Regions from separate parts of the Enterobacter sp. 3U4 genome, predicted to be linked through region 1. Evidence: predicted binding sites of a transcription regulator. Region 1 holds the regulator's gene; the other holds the start of a gene.

Region 1 (15,280 bases):
GGTGTTAATGAAGAGTGAAAAGAACGCAGTGCTATTTGCAGATCCTGCACATCGACAGTGGATTTTGGTATTTCCCCTGAACGGGATTTGGGTGCTTAACTGAAGGCAGACACGGCGAGAGAGGGTAAGACGATGAAAAAGTGGATCAGCACGTTACGGCGGTTTTTTGCGGCCCGGCCAGCGAATGCGGAGAACAGCGCGCAACGTGTTCTTGAATCGATACTGCCCGTCGCCAGCCTGTATGGTGTAGACGTTGCCAACATTGACCCGGAGTGGTTCCATGATAAAACGCCACGCTGAACTGCGCCGCACGCGCGAAACGTACTGGAACGAAGTGTGCGTGACGTTTAACGAGTGAAATAAAAAAGCACCGGTTTCCCGGTGCTTTTTTATTAGATCTTGCAGGCGTCGCCGCAGTCGTCGTCGGCGACAATCGCCTGCGCTTTTTTGTCCGCATCGTCCAGACGTTCCGCATTACGCTCTTCTGCTTCATCCAGACCGTTAAACACTAAGTTATCGAGATCAATTTCCATGTGGCACCTGCTCTGTTCAGTTTTCGATACTGGCACAGTATAGGGCAAAAAAAGCCAGCAATGTACCTCGCAGCACATAAGGATAATCCCTGCCATACTCAGTGCTTTATCGCTGAGGAGAGCACATGATTACACTCTGTAAAACCTGCGGAACTGCCTACGATGCCCGGCCGGACAGATGCCCGATTTGCGAGGATGAACGCCAGTATGTGCCCGCTACGGGCCAGGCGTGGACCGATCTTGATACCGTCACCGCCGCGCACAGCAACAAATGGCAGCTGCTGGAGCCGCGATTGTTCGGAATCAAAACGGTTCCTGCGTTTGCTATCAACCAGCGGGCACTGCTTCTGCAAACGCCCCACGGCAATATCCTCTGGGACTGCATCGCCAACATAGACCCCGCAACCAAAACGCTTATTACCGCCCTCGGCGGCATCAGCGCGATAGCGATTTCACATCCGCACTATTACACCACGATGCAGGAGTGGGCTGCGGCGTTTGACGCACCGGTGTACCTGCACGCCAGCGACAGAGAGTGGGTGATGCGCGACAGCCCGGCCATTCATTTCTGGGAAGGCGATGCGCTGGAGGTTTGCCCGTCGGTCACCCTGCTGCGTCTGGGCGGGCATTTTGCCGGTGGAACGGTGCTGCACTGGCAGGAGGGGGACGGGGTGCTGCTGGCAGGCGATATTCTGCAGGTCACGCCGGGTAAAGACGCCGTCTCGTTTATGTGGAGCTACCCGAACTATCTTCCGCTGCCGGCCCGCGCCGTGGCGTCCGTCGTAAGTCGTCTGGGAGGCAGAACGTTTGAACGTCTGTACGGCGCGTTCGAAGGGCAGAACATCCTCGCTAACGCGGACGAAATTGTGCAGCGGTCAGGCCAGAAATATATTGCTTGTCTGAAGTAAACGACGATAGGTAAACTTTACAAGTGTGATCTCGATCATACCTAAACTAAAACAGATAAAAGAGACATTGCTATGCAACATATCATTGAAGGTTTTCTCAGCTTTCAAAAAGAGATTTTCCCGCAACGTAAAGAACTCTTCCGCAGTTTAGCGTCCAGCCAGAATCCCAAAGCGCTGTTCATCTCATGCTCCGACAGCCGTCTGGTCCCGGAACTGGTCACCCAGCAAGAGCCAGGACAACTCTTTGTCATTCGTAATGCTGGCAACATTGTGCCGCCGTTCGGACCAGAGCCAGGCGGCGTGTCCGCAACCATCGAATACGCCGTTGTGGCGCTGGGCGTCACGGATATCGTGATTTGCGGCCACTCCAACTGCGGCGCGATGAAGGCGATTGCCGATAACGCGAACCTGGAACCAATGCCTGCCGTGTCGCACTGGCTTCGCTATTCCGACGCGGCGAAAGCCGTGGTGGAGAAGAAAACCTGGGATAAGCCGATCGATAAAGTCAATGCGATGGTGCAGGAGAACGTGTTTGCGCAGCTGAGCAACATCAAGACCCATCCGTCCGTTGCCGTGGGCCTGCGTAATAACTCCATCCGACTGCACGGCTGGGTTTACGACATTGAAAGCGGCGAAATCCTCGCGCTGGATAAAGCGACGAAAACCTTCGTTTCGCTGTCGGAAAACCCGGAAGTCTTCTTCGAGTAATCCGCAACAGCAGGGCACGGAAGCCCTGTCAGTTTTCAAAATAGTCTAATCTCCGCCGCACGCGCGACGCGGGTTTTTCCGCCGCTTTCGCCATCGCCTCTGCAATCTCTGCACACTCCGCCAGCCCCTGAACGAAGGGACGATCGTGCATCAGCCACGGTATCGCACCGAAAGCGATGCGCCCGCGAACGGTGTCAGGCGCTTTTAAGGTGTAATCCTCGCCGATATCGGGTATCTCATCGCCGGTCGCTTGCAGCTGTTTTCGCAGCGTCGGGAAGGGCAGATCTTTCGTTTTCAGCGGCTTTTGTCCGCGGGCGTCAATAAACACGTCGAAACGATTGACGGTCTCTTTTGTGGTTATCACCGTTCGATCGCCGCCTACGTCGAGCGTGTAGTCGTCCCCGAGCGCGGCCACGCTGATGATGCCGGCTTCGCGAAGCGCGAGCAGCCTGCGGATAGACTGCGGAGGGATGGCGGCATAGTTGTCGATAAATACCCGGGCCAGGCCTTGCTTAAAGCGCTCTTTGTCCTGGTCGTTGAGGTGGGGAACAATCTCCTGAACCACTTCATGCAGCCGAAGGACGGTATAGCGCCAGGCCACGGTACGGCGTTCCCGTTTGTTGCGTTCAACCTCGTTGAGGTTCTCTTCCGCCCAGGTAAAGGGGCCGTGGCGTTTACGATCCTCAAACCAGGCCTCACGAATAGTGTCCGCATTCAGCGTATGCAGAGACATTTCCTCGCACCACGCCGGATCGGAAAGCTGAAGCTCTTTGACCATCAGGGTAAATATACGGTCAAGCAGGCCATCCGATCCTGTGGCAATCTCGCGTTCAACCACGCGTTCGGTCAATACCGACAGCGGCTCGTAAGGAATCGGGCAGTAAAAATCGGCCTCCGGCAGAATGCCCGTCCGGGACATCAGCGTAATGGTTAACCCTTCGCTGCCATTGTTGAGGATGAATTTACCGTCTCTAAACGCGCCGTGCTGCATCACCACCGCCATAGCCGCATCGAGACCGCTTAACGATGTTCCCATGATACCGACGCGGCAGGGAGGAATACTGGCGTCCATCAGACCGGACCACGGGCTTGGGAAGAACGTGCGCGTGGCTTCATCCTCATCTGGCCAGACGTGGCCGGTGGCGATAACCGCCAGGTCGAATTGATCCGGTAAGGTGCGGTCGTTGACCGAAATCGTCACGCCGGTTGTCGAAGGGATGATGTCGGTGACCTTCGCGGATTCATGGACCTTAACCTCGAACCCCAGCTTATTAGCCTCTTTTACGATTGAACGAAAGCTGTCGCGAAAATACTCCCCCAGCAGGATCCGGGGCAGGAACTGTCGGTCATGCAGGCTGGCTTTATCCACCTTAAAGCGCGCCAGATGGGCATCGCTCTGTTCCTTGAGCCAGTCGAGGTAGGTCATAAAAATGGGCGGGATTTCAATGCTCGCAATGTTCGCCAGCATCAGCCGGGAATTATCGTCATCGTTATAGGGCATGCCCACGCCAGCTTCATCTGCCTGCTCGAAAACGGAAACGGAGAGCGGAGTGCCGTTTTGAAGCAGGTGATAAAAGGTGTAAATCCCTGTGGGGCCGGAGCCGATAATCGCGATTTTCTTCATCGACACGTTTCCTGTGTTTTTTCCATAGGAAAAGCGTAGCAGGAGAATAATGATGAAAATAAAGGATTAAGAAAATTCAGGCTATCAGAGGAGAATTTGCACCATTTCAGGACTGAAATGGTGCGTCCGAGTGGACTCGAACCACCGACCCCCACCATGTCAAGGTGGTGCTCTAACCAACTGAGCTACGGACGCAGAATGGTGCGTTCAATTGGACTCGAACCAACGACCCCCACCATGTCAAGGTGGTGCTCTAACCAACTGAGCTATGAACGCAACGTGTTGTCGGTGACAACGGGGACGAATATTAGCGGCACAGCACCGAGGTGGCAAGAGGGAAAATGCAATTTTCTCTCTGATTTCACGCGATTGCTGTATTACCGCGCAAAGTGAAGAGAAAGTAGCCGCCGGGTGGCGGCTACTGCGTATTTAACGGGCAGCGCGTTGCAAAATGATCGTTGATGGCTGGCGCTGCAGGAAGCGCATACGCATCATCATCATAATCGCCGCCGACGTCAGGCCGATGATAAAGCCCATCCAGAACCCTGCCGGCCCCATGCGGTCAACCACCAGGTCGGTCAGGGCCAGAATATAACCACACGGCAGACCCAGCACCCAGTAGGCGATGAAGGTGATAAAGAAGATGGAGCGCGTGTCTTTATAGCCACGCAGCACGCCGCTGCCAATCACCTGGATGGAGTCCGAAATCTGGTAAATCGCGGCCAACAGCATCAGGTGCGATGCCAGCGTGACGACTTCCGGATTGTCGTTATAGAGCAGGGCAATCTGCTCGCGAAGCGCAACGGTAAAAAGCGCCGTGCAAATGGCCATGCAGACGCCGACGCCCAGCCCGGTCCGGGCGGCCGTTTGCGCATCCAGCGTTGACCCCTGGCCCAGGCGGAAGCCCACGCGAATCGTCACCGCCGCTGCCAGCGACATCGGTAGGACGAACATCAGAGAGCTGAAGTTCAGCGCAATCTGGTGGCCCGCGACATCAATAATGCCCAGCGGGGAGACCAGCAGGGCGACTACGGCAAACAGGGTCACCTCAAAGAACAGCGCCAGCGCGATAGGCAGCCCTAACTGCACCAGACGCGTCATGATGTTCCAGTCCGGCGTGCTGAATCTGTTCTCGTTACGAATGTCGCGCATGGAGCGGGCGCGCTTCACGAAGGTAAGCATCGAGAAGAACATTACCCAGTAAACGGCTGCCGTCGCCACGCCGCAGCCGACGCCGCCCAGCTCCGGCATCCCGAAATGACCGTAGATAAAGACATAGTTCACCGGAATGTTGACCAGCAGCCCGATAAATCCCATCACCATGCCGGGCTTGGTTTTCGCCAGGCCTTCACACTGGTTACGCGCCACCTGGAAAAAGAGGTAGCCAGGCGCACCCCAGAGTAAAGCGCGCAGATAGCCCACGGCTTTATCCGCCAGTGCCGGGTCAATGTTATGCATAGCGCGAATGATATGGCCCGCGTTCCAGAGCACGACCATGATCAGCACGGAGACAAACCCTGCCAGCCAGAAACCCTGACGGACCTGATGTGCAATGCGCTCGCGACGACCCGAGCCATTGAGCTGAGCGATAACAGGCGTGAGCGCGAGCAGCAGACCGTGACCGAACAGGATGGCCGGAAGCCAGATTGACGTGCCGATAGCAACGGCCGCCATATCGGTGGCGCTGTAGCCACCTGCCATTACCGTATCCACAAATCCCATTGCGGTCTGGGCCACTTGCGCGATGATCACTGGTATAGCCAGTGCCAATAACTGGCGCGCTTCATTCATGTACTTCTGCACGTGAACACCTTTATTTTGTAGTTATTTGAGAGACTAAAAAAGCCGCCGAAACGGGCAGCAAGAAGAAAATGCAGGGGGGTGCCAGCTATTGTAGCGGGCTTTAGCTTTTAATCTAGTGAAAAAATCGCCAGAAAATGCGCTCCGCTGGCAACCTGTTTTTCCAACTGTTATTGTGGTGGGATTAAACGGTGTCACCACCGTCCGGAAAAAACAGGAGTTGTAAGCATGTTTACTGGTATTGTGCAGGGCATCGCCAAAGTGGTGTCCATTGATGAAAAACCTAATTTCCGTACTCATGTTGTTGAGCTGCCGGAATATATGCTTGAGGGCATTGAAACAGGCGCGTCGATTGCCCATAACGGCTGCTGCCTGACCGTTACCGAAATTAACGGCAACCAGATTAGCTTTGATTTAATGAAAGAGACGCTGCGCATCACCAATCTGGGCGAGCTGGCGGTGGGAGATACCGTCAACGTTGAGCGGGCGGCGAAGTTCAGCGATGAGATTGGCGGCCACCTGATGTCCGGGCACATCATGACCACCGCTGAAGTGGCGAAAATCGTAACCTCGGAAAATAACCGTCAAATCTGGTTTAAAATGCAGGATCCGTCATTAATGAAATACATCCTCTATAAAGGATTTATTGGCATTGACGGGATTAGCCTGACGGTGGGAGAAGTGACGCCAACGCGTTTTTGCGTACATTTAATTCCTGAAACGCTGCAGCGCACCACGCTGGGCGCCAAAAAACTCGGGCATCGCGTGAATATCGAAATCGATCCGCAAACCCAGGCGGTAGTGGATACGGTTGAGCGCGTGCTGGCAGCAAAAGAAGCCGCAATAATAAAGACCGCCGCAGAAGAAGAATAAAAAATAACCCCGGACATCCGGGGTTATTTTTTTAGCGTGCGACACGCAGTCCGTGTTCAATACCTCGGCTGAATACCACCTGCCAAAGCTGAATATCCCGCGCGCGAAACGCCCCCGCGCAGGCATTCAGATAATAGCTAAACATCCGCTTGAATCGTTCTGAATAGTTGTCCGCAATCTCGGGCCAGGCTTTCTGGAAACGTTCATGCCACGCCATTAAGGTGGTGTCGTAGTCCGCGCCAAAGTTATGCCAGTCTTCCATCACGAAATGGGGTTCACTGGCGTTGGCAATCTGGCGAACGGACGGCAAACAGCCATTCGGAAAGATGTATTTGTTGATCCACGGGTCAACGTTATTGTCGGTCCGCTTAGAGCCGATGGTGTGCAGCAGAAAGATGCCGTCTGGTTTCAGATTACGATCCACCACCTCAAAATAGGTAGCGTAGTTTTTCGGCCCGACGTGCTCGAACATGCCGACGGAAACGATCCGGTCAAACTGCTCGTTCAGGTCACGGTAGTCCTGCAGCCGGATATCCACATCGAGGCCCTGGCAGCGCTCTCGCGCCATTTTTTGCTGTTCCGCTGAAATCGTGACGCCGACGACGCTGACGGCATAGTGCTTCGCCATAAAATACGCCAGCCCGCCCCAGCCGCAGCCGATATCCAGCACGCGCATACCGGGCTGTAGCTGCAGCTTCTCGCTAATCAGACGCAGCTTTGCCTGCTGGGCCTCTTCAAGCGTCGACGCCTCTTTCCAGTAGGCGCAGGAGTACTGCATGAAAGGGTCCAGCATACGGCTGAACAGGTCGTTGCCAAGATCGTAGTGTTCTTTGCCCACGATCCACGCGCGTTTTTTACTTTGCAGATTGAACAGTCGGGCAGAGGCGACACGCAGGGTGTCTTTCAGATTGTGAGGGAGTTGATTTTCAAGACCGGCACGCAGCACGCTGGCGAAAAAGGTATCCAGACGTTCGCACTCCCACCAGCCGTCCATATAGCTTTCACCCAGGCCTAACGATCCCTCCCGCAACACGCGTTTAAAAAAGTCGGGATGTTTAACCTGAGGATCGGATGGCGATGATCCATTGATAGTGATGCCTGCTCGACCTAACAGTTCACTGACGATCCGGGACCAGTTATCGTCCGGAACGCTGACTTCTTCTATACACGATGAACTCATAGCTTCTCCATCACCCTACTGTGATCAGAACCTTAAAACAGCGTAGACGCTTTTTTTGGTTTGTGAGAAATCTCACGGTAAATACCGTGAGGCTAGTATCCGACGTAGAACAGAGGAAGGGAGATAACCCTTGCCGAAATGCCTTCCATGGTAAAACGGGAGCACTCCGGCTCCCGTTAACACTTAATATTTATCGTATTTAATCGAACCAAATTTAGTATAGGCCTCAAAATTTGGTGATTCAATATAAAATTCTTAGCAACCTAATGACTGAAATGTAACATGATTTCTGACGCAATCAGGCATGTGACGTTTCAACCCGAGCACTATTTTCCTGCTCACGCTGCGCGGAAGCCTGCATGCGGTAACCCAATACCGCCAGCACTACGGTGAACAGCATCACGCTGGTGGTTGTCAAAAGCGGCGTGGCAATCAGGGCCGAGACCACCAGACTTGCCAGGAAGCACAGCCCCAGCTGCAGGGTGTTCTGCAGCGCGGCGGCGCGACCTGTCGCCTGCGGGAACGGACGCAGCGCCTGGGCTACAACGATTGGGTAAATCGCCCCGTTCGCAATGGCCATCACGCAGAATGGGATCAAAATTTCGGCCAGACCGGCACCCGGAATAAAGCCAACTGCCCAGGTGCCGATGACGCTAAGCGCATACAGCACCAGCAGCCACGGCAGCATCTGCTGACCTTCCCACTTTTGCAGCGCCGCGCGACAGCCGTACCCGCCCACCAGGAACGCGATAGTCTGCGGAACATAGCTCAGGCCGATGGCTGCCGGGCTGTAGCCCATATCGTGCAGAATGAACGGCGAACCGGTGAGCCACGCGAAGAAGCTTGCCGAGCAGGCGGCATAGATCAGGACGTTACCGCGATACGCTTTGGTGCTGAGCAGGGAAGTGAAGGTAATGGGCTTCGCATCGGCATGCGCCTCTTTTTTATGCGCGGGCTTGAGGGCAAACGCAGGAAGCATCAGTACCAGGGTAATGGCAAACAGCGTGGCGAAGATGGCCTGCCAGTCGAAATGCGCGAGGATCCAGCTGCCCAGCAGCGGGGCGAGGGCAGGTGAGAGACCCACCAGCGGCATAATAGTGGCGAAAATACGGTTAGTGCGGTTAGCCGGATAATAGTCGGTGACCAGCGCCTGCCAGGTCACGGCCGCGGCACAGACGCCCACGGCCTGAATAAAGCGCAGCACCAGCAGCCAGGTGGCATCGCGTACCCACAGCATTCCCAGGCAGCCCGCGGCAAAAATGGCCAGGCCCAGCAACAGCACCGGTTTACGACCAAAGCGATCCGAGAGCGGTCCCCACAGCAGCTGCGCGAAAGCAAAGCCGGCGAGGAATAAACTCAGGCTGGCGCTGATGGCGGCAGCAGGGGTTTGCAAATCTTCCTGCATGGCGGCAAACGCCGGCAGGTACATATCGGTGGCCAAAAAGCCCAGCACGCTTAAGCCGCCGAGCCAGATTAAAAAACCGTTCCTGGGTTGCATTATTTTATTCTCCTGAGGAGGCAGGTATACATTGGCGCTGAGTGTAGGGAGTGCAAAGCCGCTTGTGAAACGCTAATATTTGGCGGGTGCATTCAAAAATTTTGCAGGCAGAAAATGTGGTCAGATTATTCTCTTGAAGTGGTCGATGCTGTTGCGCGTAACGGTAGCTTTAGCGGTGCGGCGCAGGAGCTGCACCGCGTCCCTTCGGCAATCAGCTATACGGTGCGTCAGCTGGAGGAGTGGCTGGCGGTTCCGCTGTTTGAACGGCGGCATCGCGACGTGGAATTAACGCCCGCAGGCGCGTGGTTTTTGAAGGAAGGGCGTTCTGTTATCAAAAAAATGCAGATCACCCGCGAACAGTGTCAGCAGATCGCCAACGGTTGGCGGGGACATCTTTCCATCGCGGTGGATAACATCGTTAAGCCGGAACGTACCCGACAGATGATCGTCGATTTCTATCGTCATTTTTCAGACGTCGAGCTGCGGGTCTCGCAGGAGGTGTTCAACGGCGTCTGGGATGCGCTGGCGGACGGCAGGGCCGAGATGGCGATTGGGGCAACGCAGGCGATCCCGGTCGGGGGGCGTTACGCTTTTCGCGATATGGGCATGCTCAGCTGGAAATGCGTGGTGGCACGCGATCATCCCCTGGCGGCGATGGAAGGGCCGCTGAGCGACGATTCGCTACGCAACTGGCCATCGCTGGTGCTGGAGGATACCTCCCGTTCATTGCCTAAGCGTATCACCTGGCTTCTGGACAACCAGCGACGGCTGGTGGCCCCTGACTGGGAATCGTCGGCGACGTGCCTCAGCGCCGGGCTGTGCGTCGCGATGGTGCCCGTTCATTTCGCGCGTCCGCGCATCGATACCGGAGAATGGGTTGAGCTGACGCTTGAAAATCCGTTCCCGGATGCGGCCTGCTGCCTGACCTGGCAGCAAAATGATGTCTCGCCCGCCATGGCCTGGCTGCTGGACTATCTGGGAGACAGCGAAACGCTGAATCGGGAATGGTTACGGGAGCCAGCATAGCTGGCCCCGTAAAGGGATTAACGACGGTAGTCGCGGAACGGACCATCCGCAACGGAACGGCGTTCAATCAGGCGCGGGTGAACTTCAATGGACTGCGACTCTTCGCGCTTGTTGACGATCCTGTCCAGCAGCATATTGAAGGCCGTTTCGCCCAGCGAATCTTTTGGCTGGTGAATGGTTGTCAGCGCCGGGGTGAAGAAGCGCGCGTTACGCACGTTGTCATACCCGATCACGGAAATATCCTGCGGTACGCGCAGACCCAGCTCGTCGGCAGCGCAGAGCGCGCCCATGGCCATGATGTCACCCCCGCAGAAAACGGCGGTCGGGCGGTGCGGCTGGGAAACAATCTGCTGCATCGCGCGGTAGCCTGACTCCGGCTCAAAGTCGCCCTGCACGATCCAGTTTTCCGGCACGGTGATCAGCGCTTCTTCCATCGCTTTCATAAAACCGGCCAGACGGCCCGCGCCGGTGTTACGCTCCAGCGGACCCGGGATCACGCCAATCTCGCGGTGACCGCGTTCGATCAGATAACGACCGGCCATATAGCCACCTTCAAAGGCGTTATCGATAACGGAATCGGTGAAATCCGCGCGCGCTTCGCCCCAGTCCATGACCACCATAGGAATGTGGCGATACTCTTCGAGCATCGACAGCACGGATTCCGGATATTCGGAACACATCACCAGCAGGCCATCAACGCGCTTCTGCGCCATCATCGACAGGTAGGCGCGCTGTTTTTCAATGCTGTTCCAGGCGTTGCCCAGAATCAGGGTATAGCCTTTCTGGAAGCAGTTTTTTTCAACCGCTTCAATGATCTCGGCAAAATAGGCCGCTTCACTGCTGGTTGCCAGCAATCCAATGGATTTGGTGTGATTAACCTTGAGGCTGCGCGCAACCGCACTTGGCGAATAGTGCAGTTCTTTGATCGCTGCCCAGACGGCGTTGCGCGTCTCTTCCGCCACAAAGCGGGTTTTGTTAATTACATGTGATACGGTTGTAGTGGAAACGTTTGCGCGTTTTGCTACGTCTTTAATTGTTGCCATTAAATGTCACTCCAGACCATATCCTAAACTCCTGAAAAACTTGAAGGTAAACGTTTGCCTTCTCTCACCCTTATCACGCAATCTTGAATTGCGGCACGCCGGGAAAACGACACGGGACGTCAGGAGGGGGTCAATGGCCGGTACGCTAATAAATTTAGCGTGGAATTTTGTCCTATCTTGATGAAAAGGGGAAGAGGTAAAGTGGTTATCAGTATAAATCCAGGAAGATTTTTAACGTAATCTGTGCAAAAATGAGCAAGCTCACTTTTCGTGGGGGGATTAAAAGGAGAAAAATTGATGAGTTCCGATCTGAAGTTTTCGCTGTTCACCACCGTTATTGTGCTGGCTCTGATTGTTGCGGCCGGTCTGACGGCTGCGCTGCACTGATTTACGCGGAGGGAGAGCCTTCTCCCTCCCGATTGTTACTTCTCTGGCAAAAATCTTTTGCCATTTTGTTAACTTCTCATTTTTTGTGATTGATGTCATGCTTTCCGCTTCTTTGTTCTGTGTCACCACATGACACGGCATCCGGAGTTGACGCATGAAAATCAATTTTCCCCTGCTGGCCCTGGCGATTGGCGCTTTTGGGATTGGCACCACTGAATTCTCCCCGATGGGGTTACTGCCCGTTATTGCCCGGGGCGTAGATGTCTCGATCCCTGCGGCAGGGATGTTAATCAGCGCCTACGCCATCGGCGTGATGGTCGGTGCGCCGTTGATGACGCTTTTACTTTCGCACCGCGCGCGCCGTAATGCGCTGATTTTCCTGATGGCGATTTTCACCCTGGGCAACGTGCTTTCGGCCATTGCACCGGACTACACCACATTGATGCTGTCACGCATTCTGACCAGCCTTAACCACGGCGCGTTCTTTGGGCTGGGGTCGGTCGTGGCTGCCAGCGTGGTGCCTAAACATAAGCAGGCGAGCGCCGTGGCAACTATGTTCATGGGGCTGACGATTGCCAATATCGGGGGGGTGCCTGCGGCAACCTGGCTGGGAGAAGCGATCGGCTGGCGTATGTCCTTCCTGGCGACTGCCGGACTGGGCGTGGTTGCGATGGTGGCGCTGTTCTTCTCCCTGCCGAAAGGCAGCGCGGGGGAACGTCCTGACGTGCGCAAAGAACTGTCGGTGCTGATGCGCCCGCAGGTGCTCTCCGCGCTGCTCACCACCGTGCTGGGGGCAGGGGCGATGTTTACCCTCTACACCTATATTTCACCGGTATTGCATGACATCACCCACGCAACGCCTCTCTTTGTGACCGCGATGCTGGTGCTGATTGGCGTGGGCTTCTCGATCGGCAACTATCTCGGCGGGAAATTTGCCGACCGTTCCGTGAGCGGGACGCTGAAGGGCTTCTTAACCCTGCTGATTGTCATCATGATTGCCATTCCGTGGCTGGCGCGTAATGAGTTCGGGGCCGCGATCGCGATGGTCGTCTGGGGGGCTGCCACTTTTGCCGTGGTGCCGCCGCTGCAGATGCGCGTGATGCGCGTCGCGCATGAAGCGCCGGGCCTCTCATCTTCGGTCAATATTGGTGCCTTCAACCTGGGCAATGCGCTCGGTGCGGCGGCCGGTGGGGCCGTGATTTCAGGGGGACTGGGGTACAGCTTTGTGCCGGTGATGGGGGCGATTATTGCCGCGCTCGGCCTGCTGCTGGTGATGATGTCGGGTCGTAAGCAGCCAGAAGCCGCCTGCGCTGCGGAATAAACCAAAAACGCAGAAGGGCGAACCCTTCTGCGTGTCTCTTACGCAGCGAAGTTCTTCGCCACAAAGTCCCAGTGAACCAGTGCCCAGAAGTGCTCCAGGTAGTTAGGGCGCGCGTTGCGGTAATCGATGTAGTAAGCGTGTTCCCACACGTCCACGGTCATCAGCGGCTTAGCGCTGGTGGTCAGCGGGGTGCCCGCGTTAGAGGTGGACACGATAGCCAGTTTGCCATCCGCCTCTTTAACCAGCCACGTCCAGCCAGAACCGAAGTTTTTGATGGCGGCATCGGTGAATTTCGCTTTGAAATCCGCGAAGCTGCCAAATGCGGCATTGATAGCGGTAGCCAGTTCACCGACAGGTTCACCGCCGGCATTCGGCGCCAGGCAGTGCCAGTAGAAGGTGTGGTTCCACACCTGAGCCGCGTTGTTAAATACGCCACCCTCTGAGCTGCGAACGATCTCTTCCAGCGTTTTGCCTTCAAAATCGGTGCCCTTGATCAGATTGTTCAGGTTGGTGACGTAAGTCTGGTGATGCTTGCCGTAGTGATATTCCAGGGTTTCCGCAGAAATGTGCGGGGCCAGGGCGTCTTTTGCATACGGTAGTGCAGGTAATTCGAACGACATTGCTTCTCTCCTTATTGTATTTTGCGTTGCCAAATAACCACACAGACAACATGGACAGGATAGCAAATTGAAAGGGTATGCAAAAGAGGAACTTACCCTGCCACGGATGTGGCAGGGCAGGGGTTAGCGAATGGTTTTCGGCGTCATCACGCGACGCGCGCCGACGTAGTGGCGTACCCAGTAATCTTCACTGAGAGAGGTGATCTGAATATCCTGGCCGCTACGCGGTGACTGGATGAATTTCCCGTTGCCGACATAGACGCCGACGTGGTCAGCCGTGCCGCGACCCTGAGTGCGGAAGAACACCAGATCGCCGTTTTCCAGCTCACCGCGGTCAACCGGTGAGGCATCGCGCAGGTGGTACATTTCATTGGCAGTACGAGGAATGCGGAATTTGACCAGATCTTTATAGGCGTAATAAACGAGGCCGCTGCAGTCAAACCCGGTACGCGGCGAGCTGCCACCCCAGTGATAAGGTTTGCCAATCTGCCCCATCAGTTTGTTCATCGCGGTCTTTTGCGCTTTCTGTACGCGCACTTTATGCACTTCCGCTATTTTCGTGACCTTCGTGCATTTCGCCTTGTGGCCTTTACGGGTGATGCATTTTTCAGTAACGAGGTTAGCGGCGGTTTGCGAAGCTTTACTTTTAGCGGAGTGGGCAGTGCGGGAAGGTTTTGTTTTCGTCTTGCTGGAAGCGGTCTGTTTCGTCTGAGCCGGTGTTTTTTTCTTACGTTCTGTGGCTTTCACCAGATGGTTTTTTTGTACAGCAGAATGCCGCGCCTGCTGAGAGGCGTTTGCCACTGGCGTGAAGGTGAGTGAAGTAAACAGTAAAGCACAGAGCGTGATCGAGATTTTATTTATCCGCGCCACTGGGCAGTCCCCTGATAAATGCAGGTCATCAATAATACCCGCGTGTGATTTACAAAGCCCGTCGATTCTAATCTATAAAAACCCAGAAAGTTAATAGCATTTTTCAATCTACAATCCTGTTTCGTTAGCAAGTGCAAAAAAATTCATCGTTCTGTCGCACATTTGCCCACTCCCTAAGCAAAACCCTGACTGCCGCAGGGGTAAACACCATTTGCAATGCAACTTTTCGTGACTCGGGGTAGAATGTATAAACGTGACAAAAATGTTATTTTCCGATGCCAGTCTGAACCGCTACAATGTCAGACGAATGCCGTAACAGAAGTTAAAGGAAGCAAGACATGAGCACCACTATTGAAAAAATCCAGCGCCAGATCGCTGAAAACCCGATTCTGCTGTATATGAAAGGTTCTCCAAAGCTGCCGAGCTGCGGCTTCTCCGCGCAAGCGGTTCAGGCGCTGTCAGCCTGTGGTGAGCGTTTTGCTTACGTTGATATTCTGCAGAACCCGGACATCCGAGCTGAGCTGCCGAAGTACGCGAACTGGCCGACGTTCCCACAGCTGTGGGTTGACGGTGAACTGGTTGGCGGCTGCGATATCCTGATTGAAATGTATCAGCGTGGCGAACTGCAGCAGCTGATCAAAGAGACGGCGGCTAAGTACAAAACTGAAGAGCCGGACGCAGAGTAATTTTCTGCGCAAATAAAAAAGCGACCCGCTATGTGGTCGCTTTTTTTTTGTCGGGTGGCGCTGCGCTTACCCGACCTACGATTGGTGCTCGTCCTCATCACCCATCGGCAGCGGCCAGCCGCCCAGACGCTTCCAGCGGTTGACGATCTCACAGAACAGCTCAGCGGTGCGCTCCGTGTCATACAGCGCGGAGTGCGCCTGCG
Region 2 (15,280 bases), 2.3 Mb from region 1:
GACCAGCGGCCCGCTCCCAGGTCTTTAAAATCTATGCGGAAGTTCTCTTCCAGCACCTTGCGGTCGGCCTGGAACAGGGCGCGCAGAAGATGGTTGAACTGGAACATCTGCGGATTATTGTCGGCAGTAATGGTCTGGGGCGGCTGGCCGTTGATCGCCTGAACCATCCGTTTGTCATCGAGCAGGAGCGTCATCGGAAACGGCGCTTTTTGATCCCACAGCAGGCCGCTGTCGCGGGCGATCAGCATCTCACCCTGCGAGCGCAGCGGCTGCGGCATATCTTTTATCGTGCGAACCTGTTCGAAGTGCGCGCGCACGACAGGCTGCTCGGTGAAGCGCTGCTGTAGCTCATCCAGGGTCACGGCGCTGACCAGCGGGCTGACGATCAGCGCCAGCAAAGGCAACCATTTCATGGCGTTACTCCCATTCGTTCAAACAGTATTGCCGGGCTCACAAAGCACATTTCCCGGGTCGCTTCTTCCACTGCCACCTGGATGGTGTAACCGGTGGTTGTGCGTTTGCCGGTCCGCGCATCGAAAATCTGATAGGCAATGCGCAGGCGGTTTTCATACTCTTCAACGTGCGCGCGGACGCGAATACGCTGCTCAAAGGTCACCGCATCGCGGTATTTCACCCGGGTATCGACGACGGGCCAGACGTAGCCGGAGGCCTTCATCTGGCGATAGCCATAGTCAAACTGATTGAGCAGCGCCTCGCGGGCGATCTCAAAGTAGCGGAAATAGTTACCGTGCCAGACCACGCCCATCATATCGACGTCGTGGAACGGAACGGTGATCTCGACTTCAGTCGTAAAGCGGGGATCGGTCAGCACCCTTTACTCCTTCTCTCTGGACTCTGGCAGATGCCAGAAATCAAAAAAATTAAACCAGTCGAGCGGCGACATGAGGGCGTAATGTTCCAGCCGCTGCGCGTAGCGATCGACGGCATCCTGCAGCGCCTGCTGGCGTTCACCGCGCGGCAGGCGCAGCGGGTCGGCAAACGGTTCGCAGTGCAGGACGAGCTTATCCTGCTGGCGCAGGGCGAAAATCAGTACCACCGGGCAGCGCAGGATGGAGGCCAGGATAAACGGCCCCTGAGGAAACGGCGCTGGCTGGCCCATAAACGGACTCCAGATCACGCGCCACTCGCCGCCACGCTGCGGATTCACAGCGATGCGATCGCCCACAATCGCGACCCATTCTCCGCGCTCAAGCTTCTCTTTGATGGCAATGGCGGTATCGGGGCCGATGTCGGTGACCGACATCAAATTCACGCCGGCCTGAGGTGCCATTTCGCTCATGATTTGCTTAAAGCGCCGGGCGTTCTCGCTGAAGACCAGGGCGGTAATAATTTTGCTGCCGTCCAGCTGGGCCAGCGCCCGGCAGGCTTCTACGTCGCCAAGGTGCGAGGCGAGCAGCAGCTTACCCTGCGGCGCCGCGATATCTAGCGTTTCGCTCGCGCCGGGAGCAAAGACCACGTCGCGATCAAACTTCAGCTCACCGCGCCAGCTGGCGACTTTATCCAGCATCGCGTTGCCGAAGCGCATGAAATGGAAAAAGCTGTTGAGCCGCGGGGGAACGGGCATGTTCCGCTGACGCAGTTCTTGCTTGACCCTTCCAATCCACAGCCGCGAGGCCTGCCGCGCCGGACGCGCGATAAGCCAGTACACGCCGATCACCGGCCACAGCAGTACGGTAAAGGCCCGCCGCCCCAGCAGCTCCCAGACGCGCAGCATCAGGCGCATCCCCCGCAGACCCTTGACCTCGTCCTGCTGCGCCCAGTGCTGGCGGCGTCGACGGAAAAGCAGGCCGGGCATGCGGGGCAGCATGCCGAAGAACAGCCGGGTATGCATCAGGGAGATCCGCACGTTATCTTTTAACGCATCGAAGTGGGACAACCCGTCCTGCGGGTAGGTGACGCGCGTGGGCAGAAAGACGCTGGTGTTGCCCTGCCAGTAGAGACGGACCATCACTTCGGTGTCAAAGTCCATCCGTTTACCGAGCGTTTCACGCGCCGCCAGCCGCAGCGTGGGCGAGACCGGGTAGACCCGAAAGCCGCACATGCTGTCTTTAAGCTGCAGGGATAACGTCTCAATCCACACCCAGATGTGGGTTACCCAGCGCCCGTAGAGTCGCGAGCGCGGAATGGAATCATCGTAAATGGGCTGGCCGGAAATCAGCGCGTCCGGGTGGCGCTCCGCCAGCGCCAGCAGTTTGGGGATATCTTCGATGGCGTGTTGGCCGTCCGCGTCCACCTGCACGGCGTGGGTATAGCCCGCGCGCGCGCACTCCTCCAGCCCCCTGATGACTGCGGCACCTTTCCCGGCGTTTTGCGCCAGACGGACCAGCGTCATCTGCGGCTGCTCCGCCGCCAGGCGTTCGAGCTCCTGACGGGTGATCGCTTCGCTGCCGTCATCTACCACCAGATACGGCAGGCCGAACGGTGCGAGACGCGACAGCACGCTGGCGATCATCGCGCCGTGGTTGTAGCATGGGATCAGCACGCAGGGGCGAAAGATTACTGACATAGCCGAATTTTCCCGCTGCTGGCGGTATGGCGCTCAGCCCCGGCGTGACGCTGGTAGCTGAAGGTCAGCATCTGACGCTCGGCATGCCACTCAAGCGCCAGCGTCACCGTGGTTTCCGGCAGCAGAGGCGCCTGGAACTTCACGTTTTGAATGCTGTGAAAGCGGTAGCCCGGAGCCAGTAATGTCGTGGCGTAGTGCATCACCCAGTCAAGCTGCGCAACGCCGGGCAGCAGCGGTTGTACGGCAAAATGGCCCTGAAACCAGAACAGCGCCGCGTCGAGATGCAAAATGATTTCCAGCTTCTCCGGCTGTGTCTGGTGGCGCTCAATTTCATGAATTTTCATGAAATAACTCCTCTAACTGCGCATAGACACGCTTGTTCATACTGTTTACCGGCATTTCATCGACAATACGCCAGTAGCGTGGAACGGCGACCGGCTCAAGCCACGGCAGCAGGGCGCGACGCCAGGCGAACTCCTGCGCTTTTTTATCCTGCATATACCCGCGCTGACGAACCGCTTCGTCCAGCACCAGCAGCGCGCCAATCCCCTGACGGCCTCCGCGCGTGACCGGCAGTACAGCTGCCTCGCAAATGCCGTCGAGCTCCAGCAGGCGACGTTCGATCTCGTTAAGCGAGATGCGCTTTTCTTCAATTTTGACCACCCGCCCGCGACGCCCGGCGATGCTGAACAGCCCCTCGCTGTCGAAGTGGAGGATATCGTCCAGCTGGAGTCCTTCAGCCTCATGGATCAGTGGCGACGTGACGCGACAGGCTTCATCTTCCTGATGAAATATAACGCCGGGGAACGCCAGCCACGGGACGTTATCCTGCTGGCGATGGCGCCAGGCGAGGATCCCGGTTTCGGTGCTGCCATAGATTTCGTCCGGCCAGATGTTAAGCCAGCCAGCGGTGGTGGCGACGTCACACCAGGGCAGCATTCCGCCTGCGGAAATCAGCACCCTGACGGGCGGCGCGGCCAGCTCGGTATCCAGGCGCTTCAGGAACGCCGGGCTACTGATGAACAGGTAATGCCGGTCATGAGGAAGGGCGGCCAGCTGTTCAGCGTAGTAGAGCATCGCGGCATGCAGCGGCAGACCCAGCGCCATCGGCAATACGATGCGGAAGGTCAGACCGTACAGATGTTGCGGTACCACCGAGGCGACAACGCTGCATCCTGCCAGACGCTCGCCGAAGCGGTCAGCCAGCAGACGGGCCTCGCGATCAAGGCTAACGATGTGCTTAACCACCCGGCGCGGCGTCCCCGTGGAGCCGGAGGTGAACAGTTCAACGAAGCGGCTTTCGTCAATCTCCGGCAGAGGCGTCCAGTCGCTGGCTTTCTTATGGCTGGAGGCCACCACAATCAGCTTTCCATGGAGAGCGAGAGTCCGATCGCTCAGAACGCCGCTAAACAACGCCTGCTGTTCTTCAAGCTGCGAGACGCGGCTATGGCCGGGAATGACCGGTGTTTTACCGGCGTGCAGCGAGGCCAGCAGCGCAACGATAAACAGGTAGCTGTTTTCAAAGCACAGCGCCCAGCGCTCGCCTTCCTGCTGATGCAGGGTGTCAACCAGTAAGGTCACGTCGTGGCGCAGCTGGCCCAGCGTCCAGGTACGATCGTCAAGCCAGGCAACGGGCATGTCGTCAGGGCGCGGCGCGTTTAACCACTGGCCCAGCGGAAGGGGGTTAGTCATTGTGCATCTCTTTTTTTATCACCCGCTGGCGCACCAGCCACTCGGTCGCCATCAGCGTTCCCATCAGGATATAAGCCACCATGCCGTTCCACAGCGTCCATAGATGCATGTCGCCGTGGAGAACGGTGAACAGCGCCATCGCGCCGTTTCCGATGAAAAAACCGCACCAGACGAGGGTCACCTTGCGGGTATAGCGCACGCCCTCCGGGGGCAAATCTGGCTCGCGCAGGCGCGCCAGCCGCTCGACCAGCGGCATCGCGGTCCACAGCGAACCGCCGAACACGGCCAGCATCACAAGGTTGACGACCACAGGGTAGAACAGCAGCCACTGGTTGGTTTTCAGCAGGTAGCTTGCCGCGCAGAGCGCGATGCCCGCCAGCGCCACGCACTGAACCACATACCGCATCGGGCCGGTGTTCCGCTGCGCCTGACGCAGCCGCAGCAGCAATACCAGTGCCATCACCGGTAACAGCCACTGCAGGCTGTTATGCGTCAGCCCAAATCCAATCAGGAAGGGCCACGCCAGCAGCATCAACCCCGTCAGCAGTGGGATGAGCGGGAACGTCCGTCCACCACGCACGGCGTCTTACTCTTCGCGCAAAAGCTGTTCGACGGCGTCTACCACATCCTGAACGGTACGAACCGACTTGAAGGTTTCCGGCTTGATTTTCTTGCCCGTTTTCTTCTGCAGATGAACAATCATGTCCACCGCGTCAATGCTGTCCAGCTCCAGGTCTTCGTAAAGGCGGGCTTCGGGCGTAATGTCCTGCGGGTCGATTTCAAAGAGCTTGGTCAGAAGGCCGCAGACTTCCTGATAAATGGTTTCTTGTTCAGTCATCTTTCACATCTCAGGCGCGTTGAGCGTTGATAAAGGACGCCAGCGTGGCGACGGAAAAGAAGTGCTGGCGCATCTCTTCGCTTTCGGCAGAAAGCACCACGCCATACTGGTTTTTCACGGCCAGACCCAGTTCCAGCGCGTCAATGGAGTCGAGACCCAGCCCATCGCCAAACAGCGCGGCATCGGTATCAATATCCTCTGCGGTAAGCTCGTCCAGATTCAGCGTGGTGATAATGAGATTCTTAATTTCAAGATAAAGCGCTTGCATCATTAATTCCTGACAAAGATTGAAGGCCTGATGTTAATCGATGCTCCAGATGCCGGTTTAACTGCCTTGCCGCCAGCGCCGGTTCTTGTTCATTTGCATCGTAAAATTCGTCGATGTTCACGCGGTCGCGGACATCCACGGTGAAAACAGGTTTTTCTGGCGGTACATCATACCAGTGACTTTTTTTATCCAGCAGGTGCTCACTGCAGTGGATCAGCACCACCCGCAGATCGCTGTTACAGCGCACGGCGATATTAGCCGCACCGCGCTGGAGGGAGATAGCCTCGCCAAACCGGGTACGCGTGCCTTCCGGGAAGATCAAAAGCGTGTCGCCCTGAGCCAGACGCTGCTGGCTGGCCGCGAGCAGGGGCTCGGCTTCGCTGTTAATCAGGTAATCCGCCGCGCGGATGACGCCGCTGACGAACGGGTTACGCAGCAGCGCGCTCTTCACCAGGCAGTCGGTTTCGGGCATGACCGACGCCAGAATCACGTAGTCAATTAACGTGGGGTGGTTAGCCACTACCAGACAACCACGATCGCAGCGCAGCGCGTCAAGATTGTGAATGCGGTAGTCCAGTACTCCGAGGCCGCGCGCAACGGTCAGGAAGAAGCGGAAGCTGGCCGCAATGCTGCGACGCGCCAGGCGACGACGGTTGGCGCGGTCGCGCTGGACGATTAGCAGCAGGTTGAACCAGACCAGAGACAGCAGCAGCCCGCCCACGCCAAACAGCGCGAAGCATAATCCGGTCATCGCCAGACGCCATAACCAGTTGATTCGGGCGGCCAGGCGGTTCATGCGCGCGTCCATTGCCACAGCAAACGTTCGCCGGGCACCACAAACTGACGTTCCTCGCTGAGATAGCGTTGCAGGAACATCAGGCTTTGCGGCAGGGCAGGCTCTTCACCCGTGCTGCCGCTGCGGGTTTCACACTGCAACCCGTTGCCGGATTCAATTACCAGCGCCAGCGCGTAGGGCCAGGTGGGCATCTGCGGCGGTAACGCCGGATGGTAAAATTCCGGCAGCGCGCCGTCAAAATCGACCAGCAGGACGCGGGAATAGCCCGCATGCAGCAGGCTTAGCACTTCACATAGGGCCTGCTGGAAGGTGTCCAGCCCGGCAGAAATGGATGACGAGACGATGGTTTGGCGTGCGGTAATCGTGAGATTGCCGACCGCGGAATTGTGCACGGACATCGCGAAGTCGGTGGGGGAAACGGACTGCCCGGTCGCCAGAGCATGCAGAATACGGTAGTTGCGCTCCAGCTCGCCGTGACGGCTGGCATAGACGACGGCATCAATGGCGTGGTTTTGCAGCATGGCAAGACCAATGTCCACCGCCAGCTTGCTGCCTGAATTGAGGCGGCGTGCGGTCATCATGGGTAAAGCGGTCAGCCGGGGAAGCGGGGCCGCTGGGTCAACGGCCAGCTGCAGGCGCGACCACGCCTGCCACTCTGTGGCATCGCTGAGTCCTGGCGCTCTCGCCTGCCAGTCGATAATGTTCAGTGAAAATTTCATCTACGCGCGTCCGCGAAAAAAAACCGTATTCAAAGGGCAGAAAGGACCACCCGGGCAGCCAGGCTGCTCTATTGTTCACGTTTGGTGCATATCAGCAGGGTATGACCGACCCCAAGGTTGTCCAGCCGCTGTTCAACGCTGAAACCTGCGCTCTCCAGGTAGCGATAAAACTTCTCTACGCTGTAAAAACGGCTATTGCCATTCGCCATACAGGTGAAATAGAGCGAGGTGGCATTCAGGCTGAAAGATGCTGCTTCAAATTTCTGAGCATCCCAGAAAAGCTCCATGATGCACAAACGTGCGCCTGGCTTCATAGCCTGTGCGACGCGCGTCAGCATGGCGACAATCTGATCCGGAGAGAAACAATCCAGGAACTGGCTCATCCACCAGACGTCGGCGTCACCCGGCAATGCTGCTGGGCTAAGCATATCGACAGCATGGAATCGAATACGATGAGAAAAACCTGCTTTTGCGATGTTTTCCTGCGCCAGCGCTATCTGCTGCGGCAGATCGAGGATCGTCACGGCAACATTTTCGTCATAGCGGCAGCAGCGTAACGACCATTTACCCGTATTTCCGCCCACATCGTACAATTTTGTCGGCGAGCTTGCGAATATATATGGCAAAGCGGCGTCAAACGCGGCGTCAGAATAGTAGTGATCAAAGGCGAACCAGCTCTCTTTCGCCGGAGCGGGTAATTGGGATAACGCCGGGTAGATGGTTGGCCAGTTGCCAAACACGGCTAATCCGGCAGGTTTTTCTTCCTGCAGGGCGTCCGCCAGGTGAAATAGCCCCTGGTAACAAACATCCTGGGTGAAATTCATATTTACGCGGGTCATTTCGTCGTGCAGCAAAAAATGGCCCACTTTTGCCAGGAAATAACGTCCATTCTGTTGGGTAACGATTCGACCGCTTAATCCCATATCCAGCAGTACGCTGACGCCATAGCTGCCGAGCGTGCTGTGTTCTGTTATTTCCTCAAGGCTTGAACCCTCTTTACCTTGTTTATCGAGCCAGGCGAGAACGCCTGAGTTACGCAGACAAAGCGCTGTCTGGAATAACATCGGGGCAAAGGCGATGCGTTGCGCTTCGGTAATGGCATCCAGTGCGCTGAGTGTGTCCTTTTCGTACATTACTACGTAACCTTTGAGGGCAATAAGAGAAGTTATCGGGCCATATGCGGCCCGACTTTAGAAAAATTTACAGCGCGGCGCCAGCGGAGAGGTTCAGCTGAATATCGTGGTCGAGGTTATTGACCCAGCGGTTATAATTTTTGTGGATTTTACCGTCTGCTGCTTTCAGGTTAAGGCTGTTTTCATAGTTGATTGAATAGCTTGTCGCCGTGTACGGAATACTCACCTGTACCGAGTGATCGCGTGACTGCAGACGCCCCTTAATCATTCCCGGGCTAGTTTCCGTCATGATCCAGTCACGTTTTTGGCCAGCTTTCAAAATTGCCGTTTTTACCTGATCGGCTGTATGGCCCGCGCTTACGATAGAGTGAACCTGAGCGATTGGGGCGGTACGCGCGCAGCCTGCCAGTGCACCAACGAATACGGCAGCAGCACACCATTTAACGATCTTTTTCATCAACAACTCCATATCAATAATAACAATTAAAGGTAGTGGTTTTTACAAATAATATTCATCCGGCTTTTGTTAGCGCCAGATCTGTTTTTAATCAATATTAATGTTTGCATTACGTTGACGCGAAGGCGGGCATAATAACATGGAAAATAAATGAGAATTTAATTTTTTTATAATTTGCGTTAAATCATTAATTGCGCTTGAACGTAATGCGCACGACGTAATTAAAAACAGAATGAATACGCCTTAACGCAAATAAAAATACCGCGCCGGATTAGGGGCGCGGTAATTTACGGTGTATTGCTGACGGTTTAAACCTACCTGTACAGTGAGGTTCATTACCCGGGTAATCGGCTTTTCGGCCTCCCCGGCCCGAGCAGGATCGCCAGCTTGCTGCCGCCTTTGGTGGTCTCCATCCAGATTTTACATACGCTGGTCAGAGGGACCGACAGCAGCATGCCAACCGGGCCCAGCAGCCATCCCCAAATCAGCAAGGATAAAAATACCACCAGCGTCGACATGCCCAGACGGTGTCCCATCATTCGGGGCTCAAGAATATTGCCCAGCACCATATGCACGACGAGGAACAGCGCGCCGACCAGCATACATTCGTAGAAGCCGTTAAACAGAAACGCCTGAATCATCGGCGGCACGGCGGAAAGCACTGCGCCAATATTGGGCACGTAGTTGAGCAGAAACGCCAGCACGCCCCACATCAGCGCGAACTGCACGTCCATCAGCATCAGCCCCAGCCAGACAATCACCCCGGTCCATACGCTCAGGAGTGTTTTCAGCGCCAGATATTTGGAGACGCCTTTCAGTGCCCGGTGTAATCCGGCAATGTGAATTTGTGGATTGTTCAATGCAAAGCGCAGCTTATAGGGGACGTGGCGAACTTCGAACAGCATGAACACCACCGTCATGACCAGCAGCAGAATGCTGGCCATCGCGCCGGAAAGCCCCGTCATCAAGGTGGTGGCGTAGGTCATGACTTTCTCTGAATCCATCCGGCGCAGCATCCGTTCGGGTGAGATATGCAGATTAAGGAAGGGTACCATCTCCTGCAGCGCCACAATCTTACGCGTCAGCTCTTTGTTGTACTGCGGCAGCATGGTGGAGAATTCGCTCAGCGATGCCGCCAGCACCCCGAAGAGCGCCGTCAGGGCAATCAGCATCACGATGACGACGATGGTGATGGCTACCGGACGGCTGACGCCCCGGCGTAAAAACCAGGTGACCAGAGGATTAAGCACAATGGCAAAAAAGAGCGCCAGCAGGAGCTGAACAATAATGTCGGCGGCAGCATGGATACCCGCAAGGATAACCACCAGACAGGCGAGTTTTAATAAGATGTGGAGTCCTGCTTTGTCGGACGGGTTAGCGATCATGCGTGTTCCTTAATATGATGACCCGGTAAGTGTAGTGCCCGGGCTCCGCTTCGTCTGGAGCCGTTAATCTGAAAGTCGGTGCTGATTTTCTTATTGCGCCGTGGTAATAGTGAAACACTGTTGTAAAAAATCCAGGTAGAACCCCATGCCCGAACCTGCCGCTGAACCGGCGCTGAGCGGACTGCGCCTCAATCTGCGCATCGTTTCCGTTGTGATTTTCAACTTTGCCAGCTATCTGACCATTGGCCTGCCGCTGGCGGTCCTGCCGGGCTATGTCCATGACGTGATGGGCTTCAGCGCCTTCTGGGCGGGGCTGGTGATTAGCCTGCAATATTTCGCCACGCTCGTCAGCCGCCCGCATGCCGGGCGCTACGCAGACACGTTCGGTCCAAAAAGTATCGTGGTGGTGGGACTGTGCGGCTGTTTCCTCAGTGGCCTGAGCTATCTGCTGGCTGCCTCAACCAGCCACTGGCCGCTGGTCAGCCTGGTGCTGCTCTGCCTGGGGCGCGTCATTCTGGGTATTGGGCAAAGTCTGGCGGGAACCGGCTCAACGCTTTGGGGCGTGGGTGTGGTAGGCGCGCCGCACATTGGCCGGGTGATCTCCTGGAACGGGATTGTCACCTACGGTGCGATGGCGCTCGGTGCGCCGCTCGGCGTGGCCTGCTATGCGCTGGGCGGGCTGCATGGCCTTGCTATTACCATTATGGTGGTCGCGCTTCTGGCGATCCTCTTTGCGCTGCCGCGCCCGAAAGTGAAGGCCAGCAAAGGCAAGCCGCTGCCGTTTCGGGCGGTGCTGGGGCGCGTCTGGCCGTACGGCATGGCCCTGGCGCTGGCGACCACCGGCTTCGGCGTGATCGCGACCTTCATTACTCTGTTCTACGACGCCAAAGGCTGGGACGGCGCGGCCTTTGCGTTAACCCTGTTCAGCTGTGCGTTTGTTGGCGCCCGCCTGCTTTTTCCTAACGGCATCAACCGTCTGGGCGGGCTGAATGTGGCGATAATCTGCTTTGCGATAGAGATTGTCGGGCTGCTGCTGACCGGAATAGCGATGGTGCCCTGGGTCGCGAAAGTGGGCGTGTTCCTCGCGGGGGCAGGCTTTTCACTGGTCTTCCCGGCGCTGGGCGTGGTGGCGGTAAAAGCCGTGCCGCAGCAGAATCAGGGGGCGGCGCTGGCGACCTATACGGTGTTTATGGATATGTCTTTAGGCATTACCGGCCCGCTGGCGGGGCTGGTGATGGCCTGGGCAGGAGTTCCGGTGATCTATCTTGCCGCGGCGGGTCTGGTGGTTATTGCGCTGCTGCTGACGTGGCGGCTAAAAAAATGGCCCCCGGTGCAGGCACCGGAGGCCACGTCATCGTCGTGAAGTATTACTGGATCACGATGGTGTTAATGATGTTTTCAGCAGCCGTCTGCGCTTTCTGCTGATCTTCCGCTGGCAGGGTGATTTGCAGGGTCAGCAGTTTGTTATCGACCTTGCCCAGCACAACCGAAGACCAGGCGGTCTGGCCTTTTGCAGAGATGATGCTGTCCAGCTGCTGCAGCTTATGACCTTTCAGTTCGATGGATTTATTGGTCACGACCTGCAGCTGCGGGTCGCGGCCGCGCTGCTGATCTTCAAGACGTTTGGACAGGACCGCCAGATCTTCGCTGGTGTCGTCGCCCACAATCACAATGACCGCTTTCTGCCCGGTTGCGTCGGAGTAAACGTGCATGTTGTTCGCCTGAGTGCCCAGCTTGCCGCTCTGGTCAGTCATATCGGCTGGCAGAGAGAAGCTGAGTTTGCCATCCATCAGATTCACCGGCTGGCCGGTCGCATTGCTTTCTGCGGATGCGCCCTGAGCAGGCGTTTTCGTGTCGCTGTTATCACAGGCTGCAAGACCCACAACCAGCAGGCCAATCCCGACATATTTAACCAGATTGCGCATTGACTTCTTCCTTTCGATAAACGGCCATAACGGCTCATTCGCTCATCTTATCACAACTGATAAAGCGAACCCTTAACCAGCCTGCAATGCTGTGATTTCAGATTTATCTGCCAGCCTTTTCAGCAGCATATTGAGCAGCACGCCGTACATCGGCAGGAAGAACACAATGCTGATGAGAACCTTAAAGCAGTAGTCCACCAGCGCGATTTCCATCCAGTGTTCAGCCATAAACGCATCCGGGCTACGCCAGAAGGCGATGAAGAAGAAGGCCAGCGTATCGCTCACGTTACCAAACAGCGTGGAGGCGGTGGGCGCCATCCACCAGCGATGATTCTGACGCAGGCGGTTAAACACGTGCACGTCGAGGATCTGCCCCAGCGCGTAGGCCATAAAGCTTGCCGCGGCGATACGGGCAACAAACAGGTTGAAGTGGGTTAACGCCTCAAAGCCCTGCCAGCTTCCCATATAAAACAGAGACGAAACCCCGTACGAGATGAACAGCGCCGGGAGCATGACCGCAAAAATAATGCGGCGAGCCAGCGGTGCGCCAAAGATACGCACGGTCAAATCGGTTGCGAGGAAAATAAACGGAAAACTGAACGCGCCCCAGGTGGTATGGAAACCAAAGATGGAGATCGGGAGCTGCACCAGATAGTTGCTGGAGGTGATCACCAGCAAATGGAAAAGCGAAAGCCAGAACAACGCTTTTACGCGCTGTGATTCAGAAAACTGCGTCATATTGTGACCTTTTTATACGTTGGGGTGAGGGAACCCAATAAAAACCGCAGCATGATACTGCTTTGGCAGGACATTGCAATGGTTGTTTTTTACGCAATCGTTAACCTGATTTGCATTGATCGCAACCGGGCGTAAACTACAGCCGTTTTTACCTGACCGAGAAGATCATGACCGACCTGTTTTCCAGCCCAGACCATACCCTTGATGCCCAGGGCCTTCGCTGCCCGGAACCGGTAATGATGGTACGTAAAACCGTGCGCAATATGCAGACCGGTGAAACGCTGCTGATTATTGCCGACGACCCGGCCACGACCCGCGATATTCCCGGTTTTTGTACCTTTATGGAACATGAGCTGGTGGCACAGCAGACCGAGGCGCTGCCGTACCGGTATTTGATTCGTAAGGGGTAGATGGGTAGTCCTCTGCGGCCTGATGCCCTCACCCCGACCCTCTCCCACGGGGCTGAGGGTTCCCCATAAATAATGCCAGCACGGACGACCCCCTCTCCCTTGAGGGAGAGGGCTGGGGTGAGGGGGAACATACGGCTGTGGTGGTCATTCCGTTCACTTTATGTTCCTTGCTACTCTGTAACGAGATGACCGGTGAACGTGCCAGGGTGGCTCAGTCGCCACCACCCTGGCGACCCGCCCTCTCGGCGCATCCCTGCGCCTCGCCCCGGCCTGCAGGAAACGCCTCAGCGATTTACAGCCGGACCAGGGCGTCGCTGTAAGTTATTAATTTTGCTGATGCAACATTCATCGCTTCAGGTAAAAAAATTACTGGGGATCCCTCAGCCCACGGGGAGAGGGTGCAAACACTAAAAACGGCAATCCTTGATTGCCGTTTTGCGTTTACCTAGCCCTTCATCCACGCCCTGATCCCGTCCAGGAACATCTGCGTTGCCATCATGACCAGAATCAGCCCCATCAGGCGCTCCAGTGCGTTTACCCCTTTCTCGCCCAGCAGGCGCAGGAACAGGGACGACTGAAGCAGGATGATAAACGTCCCGCCCCAGGCAATCAGCAGGGCAATCACCAGATGGCTCATCTGATTCGGATACTGATGCGACAGCAGCATCAGCGTGGCCAGAATGGTCGGGCCCGCGACGAGGGGGATCGCCAGCGGCACAATAAACGGCTCTTCACCCGCAGGCAGGCCGCTGCTGCTGCCTTCTGCGCTCGGGAATATCATCTTAATGGCAATCAGGAACAGAATAATCCCGCCGGAAATCGACACGGTTTCGGCGCGCAGATTCAGGAATGCGAGGATTTTTTCACCGGCAAACAGGAAGATAAACATCACCAGCAGGGCGATGAGCAGCTCGCGGATCATGATCGCCCGGCGGCGCTTCGGCTCGGTGTGCTTCAGCACCGACATGAAGATAGGCAGGTTTCCGAGTGGATCCATAATTAGGATCAATAAAACCGCCGCGGAAATGATTTCACTCATCTTTAAATTATCCCTGATACTTAGTAGTGTTATTTCGATGATTAGCGCTTTTTCTGATTGCCGGGCAATCATCGATTAATTTCGCTTGCGACTTTGGCAGCATTTTGTAATGTGAAGCATATCCCAGTTCAATACTGGCTTGCACAATCAGCACACACCCTCAGCAGGAAAAAAATGCTATGAAAAACGTTGGTTTTATCGGCTGGCGCGGTATGGTCGGCTCTGTACTCATGCAACGCATGGTTGAAGAGCGCGATTTCGACGCTATCCGCCCGGTCTTCTTCTCCACTTCCCAGCTCGGCCAGGCTGCTCCGTCCTTTGGTGGTACCACAGGCACGTTGCAGGATGCTTACGATCTGGAAGCGCTGAAGGCACTCGACATTATTGTGACGTGCCAGGGCGGCGATTATACCAACGAAATCTATCCAAAGCTGCGTGAAAGCGGCTGGCAGGGCTACTGGATTGACGCGGCTTCTTCGCTGCGCATGAAAGATGATGCCATCATCATTCTCGACCCGGTGAACCAGGGCGTGATCACCGACGGCCTGAACAACGGCGTCAAAACCTTTGTTGGCGGCAACTGCACCGTCAGCCTGATGCTGATGTCTCTTGGCGGCCTGTTCGCACAGGATCTGGTGGAGTGGGTTTCCGTGGCGACCTATCAGGCGGCGTCCGGCGGCGGCGCGCGTCACATGCGCGAGCTGCTGACCCAGATGGGCCAGCTGCACCAGAGCGTCGCGACCGAGCTGGCAAACCCGGCATCCGCTATTCTGGATATCGAGCGTAAAGTGACCCAACTGACCCGCAGCGGCGAGCTGCCGGTGGATAACTTTGGCGTACCGCTGGCCGGTGGCCTGATCCCGTGGATCGACAAACAGCTGGATAACGGCCAGACCCGCGAAGAGTGGAAAGGCCAGGCCGAGACCAACAAAATCCTTAACACCGCGAACACCATTCCGGTTGACGGTCTGTGCGTACGTATCGGCGCGCTGCGCTGCCACAGCCAGGCCTTCACCATTAAACTGAAAAAAGATGTGTCTATTCCGACCGTGGAAGAGCTGCTGGCCGCGCACAACCCGTGGGCGAAAGTGGTGCCAAACGATCGCGATATCACCATGCGCGAGCTGACCCCGGCCGCCGTTACCGGCACGCTGACCACGCCGGTTGGCCGTCTGCGCAAGCTGAACATGGGGCCGAAGTATCTCTCCGCGTTCACCGTCGGCGACCAGCTCCTGTGGGGCGCCGCCGAGCCGCTGCGCCGCATGCTGCGCCAGCTCGCGTAATAATTTGTTAACTACCGGGGGTGATTTTCACCCCTTTTTTTTGCGTACTACATGGAGTAACACGCGTATG

What was found. Region 1 encodes PurR, which represses purine synthesis genes. Its sites were predicted from a motif close to CANGCAAACGTTTGCNTG; they were not measured.
Region 2: the regulator PurR is predicted to act here: its motif matches at 12,569-12,586, upstream of tusA (sulfurtransferase TusA).

What each region holds. Positions count from the first base shown of each region.
Region 1 is NZ_CP136665.1:1,962,539-1,977,818, reverse strand. It holds gene RVY89_RS09320 (hypothetical protein) at 133-300, shown strand; gene RVY89_RS09315 (hypothetical protein) at 393-533, opposite strand; gene RVY89_RS09310 (MBL fold metallo-hydrolase) at 659-1,441, shown strand; gene RVY89_RS09305 (carbonic anhydrase) at 1,514-2,149, shown strand; gene RVY89_RS09300 (FAD-NAD(P)-binding protein) at 2,178-3,773, opposite strand; tRNA gene RVY89_RS09295 (tRNA-Val) at 3,892-3,968, opposite strand; tRNA gene RVY89_RS09290 (tRNA-Val) at 3,973-4,049, opposite strand; gene mdtK (MdtK family multidrug efflux MATE transporter) at 4,203-5,576, opposite strand; gene RVY89_RS09280 (riboflavin synthase subunit alpha) at 5,802-6,446, shown strand; gene cfa (cyclopropane fatty acyl phospholipid synthase) at 6,478-7,626, opposite strand; gene punC (purine nucleoside transporter PunC) at 7,925-9,124, opposite strand; gene punR (DNA-binding transcriptional activator PunR) at 9,239-10,150, shown strand; gene purR (HTH-type transcriptional repressor PurR) at 10,168-11,193, opposite strand; gene cydH (cytochrome bd-I oxidase subunit CydH) at 11,491-11,580, shown strand; gene RVY89_RS09250 (MFS transporter) at 11,735-12,901, shown strand; gene sodB (superoxide dismutase [Fe]) at 12,940-13,521, opposite strand; gene RVY89_RS09240 (C40 family peptidase) at 13,645-14,391, opposite strand; gene grxD (monothiol glutaredoxin 4) at 14,730-15,077, shown strand; gene rnt (ribonuclease T) at 15,153-15,280, opposite strand, start outside.
Region 2 is NZ_CP136665.1:4,447,815-4,463,094, forward strand. It holds gene RVY89_RS21105 (LolA family protein) at 1-413, opposite strand, end outside; gene RVY89_RS21110 (acyl-CoA thioesterase) at 410-832, opposite strand; gene RVY89_RS21115 (glycosyltransferase family 2 protein) at 836-2,527, opposite strand; gene RVY89_RS21120 (ApeI family dehydratase) at 2,518-2,871, opposite strand; gene RVY89_RS21125 (AMP-binding protein) at 2,858-4,219, opposite strand; gene RVY89_RS21130 (COG4648 family protein) at 4,212-4,751, opposite strand; gene RVY89_RS21135 (acyl carrier protein) at 4,806-5,057, opposite strand; gene RVY89_RS21140 (phosphopantetheine-binding protein) at 5,068-5,325, opposite strand; gene RVY89_RS21145 (lysophospholipid acyltransferase family protein) at 5,306-6,121, opposite strand; gene RVY89_RS21150 (beta-ketoacyl synthase chain length factor) at 6,118-6,840, opposite strand; gene RVY89_RS21155 (class I SAM-dependent methyltransferase) at 6,909-7,973, opposite strand; gene RVY89_RS21160 (lipoprotein) at 8,041-8,430, opposite strand; gene RVY89_RS21165 (AI-2E family transporter) at 8,766-9,815, opposite strand; gene RVY89_RS21170 (MFS transporter) at 9,961-11,178, shown strand; gene RVY89_RS21175 (DcrB family lipoprotein) at 11,183-11,740, opposite strand; gene RVY89_RS21180 (7-cyano-7-deazaguanine/7-aminomethyl-7-deazaguanine transporter) at 11,813-12,478, opposite strand; gene tusA (sulfurtransferase TusA) at 12,646-12,888, shown strand; gene yhgN (NAAT family transporter YhgN) at 13,334-13,927, opposite strand; gene asd (aspartate-semialdehyde dehydrogenase) at 14,107-15,210, shown strand.